DNA from 2 places in the Intestinimonas sp. MSJ-38 genome. Region 2 is predicted to be linked to the other one. Evidence: riboswitches for the same ligand, from Rfam matches in the RefSeq annotation. Region 2 holds a riboswitch; the other holds the start of a gene.
The links. Region 2 has a riboswitch for cobalamin ahead of KQI26_RS07505 (energy-coupling factor ABC transporter permease). Riboswitches for the same ligand answer to the same signal wherever they lie in the genome.
Positions count from the first base shown of each region.

Region 1 (4,210 bases), on a different contig from region 2:
ATGACCAGTGTGGGAAGGGCTGACGGCACCATATAGCGCAGCAGGATGTCCCGCTCCCGGGTCCCGGAGATCCGAGCAGCCAGCACATAGTCCTGGTGTTTGACCTTCAGCACCAGGCTGCGGGCCAGGCGGGCATATTTCGTCCAGCTTACCGCCATAATGGCCAGGATGGCGCTGATGATACTGCCGCCCAGCATACCGGCCAGGGCAATGGCAAGAGCCATACCGGGAAAGGAGACCATCATGTCGGCAACGCGCATGATGACGGTTTCCACCATGCCGCCGACATAACCGGCCACGATGCCCAGGGTACCGCCCACAAACAGAATACTGAGCACCAGTACCATGGTGGATAAAATGGAGGTTCTGGTACCATAAATGACACGGGAGAACAGATCCCGCCCCATTTTGTCTGTCCCAAACCAGTGTTCTCCGCTGGGGGACTGTACCGCATCCGCCAGAACGGAGCTGTTGGGATCATGGGTGGCAATGACAGGGGCCAGTACCGCCACAAGAAGAATGGCCAGGGCCATCAAGCCAAACACCAAAAAACGCTTTTTCGCAGCGGTCATGTCTGCAGCTCCTTTCTCAGCCGGGGATCCAGCCGGTTATAAGAGAGATCCACCACCAGATTGACCGCCATATAGATCAGGGCAATCCACAGTACATAGCCCTGGATCAGCGGATAGTCTCTGGAGGTAATGGCGGAGATCGCCAGGCTGCCCAGTGCCGGATAGGAGAAGATCACTTCCGCCACGGCGGTACCGCCCAGCAGAGAGCCCAAAGACAGCCCCAGCATGGTGATGAGGGGCAAAACAGCGTTTGGAAGCACATGGCACCAGAGCACGCATCGTTCCGACAGCCCCCGGGCCCTGGCGCCTGCCACATAGTCCTGACGCAATTCCTCCAAAATAGCCGCCCGAACCTGTCGGGCGTATTTCCCCGCCATGGCAATGGCCAATGTCACGGCTGGCAGAATCAACCGCTGGAAGTTCATTTGGTTGGACACCACCGGAAGCCATCCCAGCTTCATGGCCACCACATAGAGCAGCAGCAATCCCACCCAGAAATTAGGCATGGAAATGCTGATAAATGTGGTACCCCGCAAAAGATAGTCCAGTATGCTGTTCTGTCGCAAAGCGGAGTATACGCCGATGGGTACGGCCACAAGAACCATGATCACCAGGGACAGCAGCGCCAGTTGAATGGTGGGCATGACCCGCTCCATCAAAAGGGTCGCTACCGCTTCGCCCTTTGAGTAGGATGTGCCGAAGTCTCCCCGGAGGCAGTTGGAGATCCAGTTGCCGTACTGGATGAAAAACGGATCGTTGAGTCCCAGTTCCTCTCTGGTCTGTTCCAGCACTTCCTCCGACGGGATACTGCCGCTGACAGCGTACATGGCCCGGACTGGATCGCCCGGCGACACATACATCAGCAGAAAACTTAAAAAGCTGACGCCCAGCAGCACCAGAAAAATATGGGCAAGCCGGTAGCTTATTTTTCGTTTCATCTGCATTCCTCACCTCGCAAAAGTAAATCAACGCTGCCGCAATCTGCCGCGCTTTTCCTGTAACCCCAGTTGAAACAGGGCGTTTGACCAGGAGCCGCAGACCTTTTGCAGGCGCATGCGGACCTCCGCCGGTACCTCTCTGCGGCCGGGAGGATGCCCAAGCTGCTGCGCCAGTTTCCGTACCAACGCCAAATCTGCTTGCGTCTGGGGATCCAGCTTCAAAAGCCGATAGTGGCAGTCGTATAGCTCCTGCCGGTGGGTTGCCCTCTGCTTGTCTTTTTCCCGCTGCAGCGGAGCATTCACAAAGGGGGTGATGCGCCGAACCGGTTCCAGATCGATCTGATAGAGTGCGTTCCGCCACGATCCAAAACGCCGGAGCAGGGATTCCCGCAGGCTTTGCTCCGCTTCACCGCGAAGGGGCGAGCGATTCAGCCTTTCCGCGAGGGTTCTCAATTCTTGGAGCATACGCAGCTCATCATCCTTTAGGTTTTCTTCTTTCTGCAGATGGACAGCCACTGCTTCCTCAACTCCGGCAGCAGCTAAAACCTCGCCCCAGGTACGATAGCGTTTTTTCAGTTTCCGGCATATCTCAGGCAGCTCCGACGGGTGTGGGATTCGGCCCAGCTGTTCCGCCATGCCTCGAATTTGATTGAGCATCTGCTGGTACTCCTCGTTCTTCTGAGACATCTGCTCTGAGGATGTTCCGCCCCGACCCGCCGACCGGCTCAATCCCGCTGCACGCAATGCCCTCGGCCAATTTTTGAAACGAGCTTTGAGATATGCACGCAGGATCCAATGCACCTCCCTCTGAGAGGGAGAATGTCCCAGACGCTGGGCACTTCCGCGCAGAAGTTCCAGCAACTCGTCATCAGAAAAAGATGCGTAGAGTTGCGCGCCTCGCTCGGTGTCCAGTGAGTACGGATCGTCCTCTTTCGCCTCCGCCTCTCCGGGGAGTTTGGGGCCTTCCACGATCATGTCGAACACCGCTTTTTTCTGCTCCAGCAGCTGATTTTTGTTGATTTCTTCCGCCATTTCTGTCCCTCACTGAAAAAACAGCTGCGGATCTCAGGATCCGCAGCCGTTTTTCTGCGTAACGAATGCCAAGTGCAGCGTCCCACACCTGGCCTGTCTCTTTTTGTAGGTCTTCTGACTTGCGCTTGGGGCAGGGTATTCCTGCCTTCGCCGGTCTGCTCTGCCTTCTCAGGGCACGTCCCCAATGGCGAACTTTCGTTGACGAGCAGCGGACATCACGCATACAGCGGCGGTTACCGTCCGGGATTCTCACCCGATTCCCTTGTTCAGCCGCCCGAATTTTCCTCTGCGGCCACAAAAAGTTATATTTTATTTTGGCATAAAAAAACGGTCTTTCCTCTTCGGAAAGACCGCATGGATACAAAACAGCCTACGACTCCCAAGAGGATGCTCCCTGATGTACGATCACTGCCGGCTGACGTCCCACGACGAACACGGCCTTTCGCGCCGGACTCTCACCGGCTTATGATAAAGAGCACCTGTGTCACACAAGTTTCTCATCGTATCTGCCTAATATTATTTACTTTACACTTTATTTATTATAAGGCAATATTTTGCTGATTGCAAGTATAATTATATCCCCGTGCGGCACAAAACCAACAAATTGACTTGTTTCGATTTCTATCATGCCCATGATATATATAATGGCCGAAAGCCATCTTGTTGTGGCTTGCGGCCATTCCCCCCATTTGAAACATTTGGGGCAGACACCCCAGGGCTTCTCTCAATCGGTCATTCTTGGGTTGATCTCAAGATGTCCTTGTGAGGAGTAGCCCTTGGGGTGCTTTTTTCTTATTTCAGGCCAAAGGCCAGTTTTACTTGCGCAGTTCCTTGACAGCTTTTTCGATCCGCTGGCAGGCGTCCTCCACAAAGGTGCGGGGGCAGGCCATGTTCAGCCGACGGAAGCAGGTGCCGGTCTGACCGAACCAGGAGCCCACATTGGCGGCGATGCCCACCTTTTCGGCAAACCATTTGCCCAGCTCTTCCTCGGTCATGCCCAGGCCGCGGCAATCCAGCCACATCAGATAGGTGGCTTCGTTCATGCGCACTTTCAGTTCGGGGCAGTGCTCGTGGATGAAGTCCACAAAGTACTGGCAGTTGCCCCGAAGCACATCGATCAGCTCATCCAGCCACTGCTCGCCTTCGTTGTAGGCGGCGATGGTGGCGGGGCCGGCGAAGACGTTGGCGCTGGCATGGGCCTTGGCCACCTGAGCCTGGAACTTCTTCCGCACTTCCTCGTTGGCAATCAGGATATTGGAGCCCTGGATGCCGGCCAGGTTGAAGGTCTTACTGGGGGCGGTGCAGATGATGCAGTTCATCTTGGCGTGCTCGGACACATTGCCGTAGACGATGTGCTCGCCGGAGAAGACCAGATCGTTGTGGATTTCGTCGGCGATGACGAAGATATTGTGCTTTTCGCAGAAAGCGTCCAGTTTTTCCAGTTCTTCTCTGGTCCACACACGGCCGCCGGGGTTGTGGGGGGAGCACAGCAGCATGGCCCGGGTCTTGGGGGTGACTGCTTTTTCCATGGCATCCCAGTCCATGGTGTAATAGCCGTCCTCGTCATGGAGGGGCACATCCAGCAGCACACGGCCTTCATCGGTGGCGGCGCCAAAGAAGGGGCCGTATACCGGAGAGCACATCAGCACTTCGTCGCCGGGCTCGGTG
Region 1 covers NZ_JAHLPO010000031.1:8,824-13,033, reverse strand. Annotated here, with positions in the region: gene nikC (nickel transporter permease) at 1-572, opposite strand, end outside; gene nikB (nickel ABC transporter permease) at 569-1,510, opposite strand; gene KQI26_RS13725 (homing endonuclease associated repeat-containing protein) at 1,538-2,542, opposite strand; cobalamin riboswitch at 2,629-2,857, opposite strand; gene KQI26_RS13720 (MalY/PatB family protein) at 3,358-4,210, opposite strand, start outside.
Region 1: linked by a shared signal. The riboswitch ahead of KQI26_RS13725 (homing endonuclease associated repeat-containing protein) and the one ahead of KQI26_RS07505 (energy-coupling factor ABC transporter permease) in region 2 are both predicted to bind cobalamin.

Region 2 (4,210 bases):
CCATGCGCTGAAGGGTGCTGGAGATTTCCTGCAGCGCTTCCAGGGTATCCTGGCAGCACTCCAGTTCTGTGTATCCGCTGCCATTGTAGATGCTCATGGGAACATCCACATAGCGGGCGCAGGTGCAGATGGTCTGGATCTGGGGGGCGCAGGAGCGGCAGCAGGAGCAGCAATTTCTTTGGCAATGATTTCTCATACTCTCACCATCCCATTTGAATTGGCGCTTCCCCGAGGGGAGCGCTCACCTTATTGTATGCGTCACAGGCCTTCGGCGTCCCTGGTGCTGTTTGACAGAAGGCAGGGGAACATGATACTATCTCTATATAATGCCTTTTGGCAAATTTTCCCCGGGTTTCCGGGAAAAGGGGATCAAACAACATGAAACACCAAAACGCATGGCTCTTCAATCTGATGCTCATCGGCACCGCCTTTTTATGGGGCGTGTCTTTTTTATGGGTGAAAGATGCATTGAACGCCGGGTTGGACAGCAGCTTTTTCCTGTTTCTTCGGTATTTGCTGGCCTCACTGATCTGGCTGCCTTTCTGCGGCAAGGAAGTGAAGAAACTCACCTTCCGTCAAGTGCTTATGGGCCTTACGGTGGGCTTTTTTCTCTATGCCGCCATGCTGGTGCAGACCATCGCTCTGGGCATGACCACGCCTTCTAACAGCGCCTTTATCACCACATCCTATGTGGTGCTCACTCCCTTTGTGGTGTGGGCCCTTTTGCGGCAGAAGCCCAAAAAGAAGATCTATGCCTGCGCGGCCCTGTGTTTCCTGGGGCTTTATGTGCTCACCAGAGTGCCGGGAGAGAGTTTTTCCCTTTCCTTTGGCGATGGCCTGACCCTGGTGTCGGCCTTGCTGTTTGCTTTGCAGATGACCTTCCTATATCGGTTCAGCAGCCAGCTGCCTTCCAAAGTGCTCACCTTCCTGCCCCAGGCCACCACCTGTGTGCTTTCCTTTATTACGGCCCTTGTCACGGGAAAAGTCACCTTCCAGGGCGTAGATGTGAAGGCCGCTTTGATCCCCACCTTGCTGGTGGTGTTTCTGGCCACATTGGCCGCAGGTTATTTCCAGACCGTGGGCCAGAAAAATGTGGAGCCCTCCCGGTGCGCTATTATCTTTTCTCTGGAGTCGGTGTTTGCCTGTATCGCATCGGTGGTCATGGGCTATGAACCGCTGACCACCAACCTGGTGGCCGGGGGAGTGATCATCGTCACTTCCATCATCATTTCCGAACTGCCCTCCAAAGAGGATCGCCGTCAGGCGCGCCTTGTGAAGCAGATGCGTCAGGAAGAGAAATGAGAATGCAGCACCCCTCGCTCTTTTTCGTTGACAAAAAAGGGCGGAGGGTGTAAACTATCGTGGGCAAAGATCAACCGGTGCGCCAGGAAAATTTTTCCGGCGAGAATAGGTAAGCTGGGTGCAATTCCCACGCGGGACCGCCGCTGTAATGGCCGAGCCCTTTTCCAGAATGTCACTGTGGTTACACACGGGAAGGCGGAAAGGGCAAAGACGCCTGAGCCAGAAGACCTACCTGTTGATACATAGCCGGGCCGCTTTGCGGTGCGCGGCAAATTACACAGCTAACGGAATCCTTGGCTGGCGTAACAAGGGCGGTGCTTTGGCACTTTGGTCTTTTTATGCCTTTTCCCCAGGGAAAAGGCATTTTTTTTGTGCCGGAGACCGCCGAGAAAAAAAGGAGGAATTGTCATGCGCAAACGAGAAAAACTGGCTCTGAGTCTCTCTTTGTTCATGGCCCTGGGTGCCGGTGTAACACGGCAGGCAGGCGCGATGCACATTATGGAGGGATTCCTGCCCCCCAGCCACTGTGTGGCCTGGGGCGTCATTTGTCTGCCCTTTCTGGTATGGGGCGCCATCCGCATCAAAAACATCACCCGGGATCACCGGAAGACTCTGTTGCTTCTGGCTATGTGCGGGGCCTATGCCTTCGTGCTGTCGGCTCTCAAGATCCCCAGCGTCACCGGCTCTTCCAGCCATCCCACTGGCACCGGTCTGGGAGCCATGCTCTTCGGGCCTTCGGTGATGGCGGTGCTGGGTATCATTGTGCTGCTGTTTCAGGCGCTGCTTCTGGCCCACGGTGGCCTGACCACCCTGGGGGCCAACACCTTCAGTATGGCTATCGCCGGACCCTTCCTCACCTACGGGGTGTGGAAACTGTGCCAGAAAATGGGCGTGAAGCGGGAAATTTCGGTGTTCCTGGGCGCTATGCTGGGGGATCTGTTCACCTATTGCGTCACCAGCTTCCAGCTGGGCCTTTCCCATCCCGGCGCAGGCGGGGTGTGGAGCTCCACCGTGGAGTTTATGGGCATCTTTGCCCTGACCCAGGTGCCGCTGGCCATCATTGAGGGTATCGTCACCGTGGTAGTGGTCATGGGGCTGGATCATTATGCCCAGCCGGAACTGCGGGATCTGGCCCGGAGAAGATGTGAGGAGGGTACAAAATGAAAAAGAGTGTGATCGCAGTACTTTTGCTTCTGCTGTGCGCCCTCATCGCCGTCTTTCCTCTGGTGATGGTGAAAAACAGTGAGTTCGGCGGCGCTGACGGAGCAGCCGAAGAAGCGGTGCAAAAAGTGGACCCGGACTATGAGCCCTGGGCCGAGAGCATTCTGGAGCCGCCTGGCGGAGAGACCGAGAGCCTGCTCTTCTGTCTCCAGGCCGGTTTGGGCGCCGGGGTGCTGGGCTTTGGCTTCGGCTGGCTGGCCGCCCGGAAAAAATACCGGAATGATGAAGCATCTCAATAAGCGTCCCTTTCCAAGCCCTGCCCTGCGGCAGGGCTTGGAGTGCGTGAAAGGGGGAAAGTATTCAGGGTGAAAAAGGTGCTTTGGGGCCTTCTGGCCTTTGTGCTGACGCTGGCGTTCACCTGGGGCAGCCTGCCGGGGAACTACGCCCTGGCCATGGGGATTGCGGCAGCGTTGCTGGCGTTTTTCCTTTTGGGACACGGCGAGCACAGTCACCATGGAGCGGTGTCCTTTGATCAGCTGGCCCAGCGTTCCCCTTTGGGCAAGGTGCATCCCGGGATCAAGATCCTGTTTTCTCTGGGGGCCCTCTTTCTCTGTGCCGGGGCCAAAAGCCCCTGGCCGCCGTTGCTGGCAGGGCTGGTTCTGGGCGGGGTCACCGTATGGAAGGGAAAGGTGCCGGTGAGAAGATATCTTTCCTTTCTGGCGCTGCCTTTGTCCTTCATCGCTTTGAGTGCCCTGGTGATGATTTTTCACCTTTCCCACTTTCCGATAGGGCTTCTGGACATCCCTCTGGGGCCGGTATGGCTTTCGGCCACGGCAGCGGGACGGCAGGACGCCATGTTGACCTTCTGCCGGGCCATGGGTGGAGTGAGCTGTCTGTATTTCCTCAGCCTGTCCACCCCTTTGCCGGAGGTCATCCACTGTCTGGAAAAAATCCATGTGCCCCAGGTGGTGCTGGAGCTGATGTTTTTGATCTACCGTTTCCTCTTCCTCTTGTGGGAGGAGGGACAGCGGCGCAATCAGGCCGCCCAGGCCCGCATGGGGCAGGGCCGCTTTGGAAGAAAGGTGCAGAGCTTTGCTCTGGTGGCCCAGGGCCTTCTGGGGGGCGCCATTTTGCGGGCCGAGCGGAGCTGGCAGGCCATGGAGAGCCGGGGGTATGACGGCACTTTCTGTTTTCTTCAGGAGAAAAAGCCTGTGAGATTCCGTCATGGCCTGTGGGCCGCTTTGGGTCTTGCAGCCCTGGGGATCACGGTCTTTTGGCCGGGGAGGTAACATGGAACAGATCATATTGCAGCTGGAGGACCTTTGCTATTCCTACGGCGGGGATGCCCCTGCCTTGGAAGGGCTTTCTCTCAAGGTCAGAGCCGGAGAGCGTATTGCTGTGCTGGGAGGCAACGGAGCAGGAAAATCCACCCTGTTTCTTTGCTGCAACGGCGTGCTCCACCCTCAAAAGGGACGAGTGATCTATGAGGGACAGCCCATGGACTGCCGCAAGCGCCGGGACCGGTTGGCCTTGGGGCAGGGAGTGGGCATCGTTTTCCAGCAGCCGGATGAGCAGATTATTGCCCCTACGGTGCTGGGGGATGTGGCCTTCGGGCCATTGAATCTGGGATTTTCCCAGGAAGAAGCCAGAAAGCGGGCCGAGGATGCTCTTTTTCAGTTGGGACTGGAAAGGTTCGAGGAAAGAGCGCCCCAATATCTCAGCGGCGGCGAAAAAAAGCGGGTGACCA
Region 2 covers NZ_JAHLPO010000009.1:89,170-93,379, reverse strand. Annotated here, with positions in the region: gene KQI26_RS07515 (hypothetical protein) at 1-196, opposite strand, end outside; gene KQI26_RS07510 (DMT family transporter) at 379-1,302, shown strand; cobalamin riboswitch at 1,361-1,553, shown strand; gene KQI26_RS07505 (energy-coupling factor ABC transporter permease) at 1,711-2,466, shown strand; gene KQI26_RS07500 (energy-coupling factor ABC transporter substrate-binding protein) at 2,463-2,762, shown strand; gene cbiQ (cobalt ECF transporter T component CbiQ) at 2,829-3,752, shown strand; gene KQI26_RS07490 (energy-coupling factor ABC transporter ATP-binding protein) at 3,754-4,210, shown strand, end outside.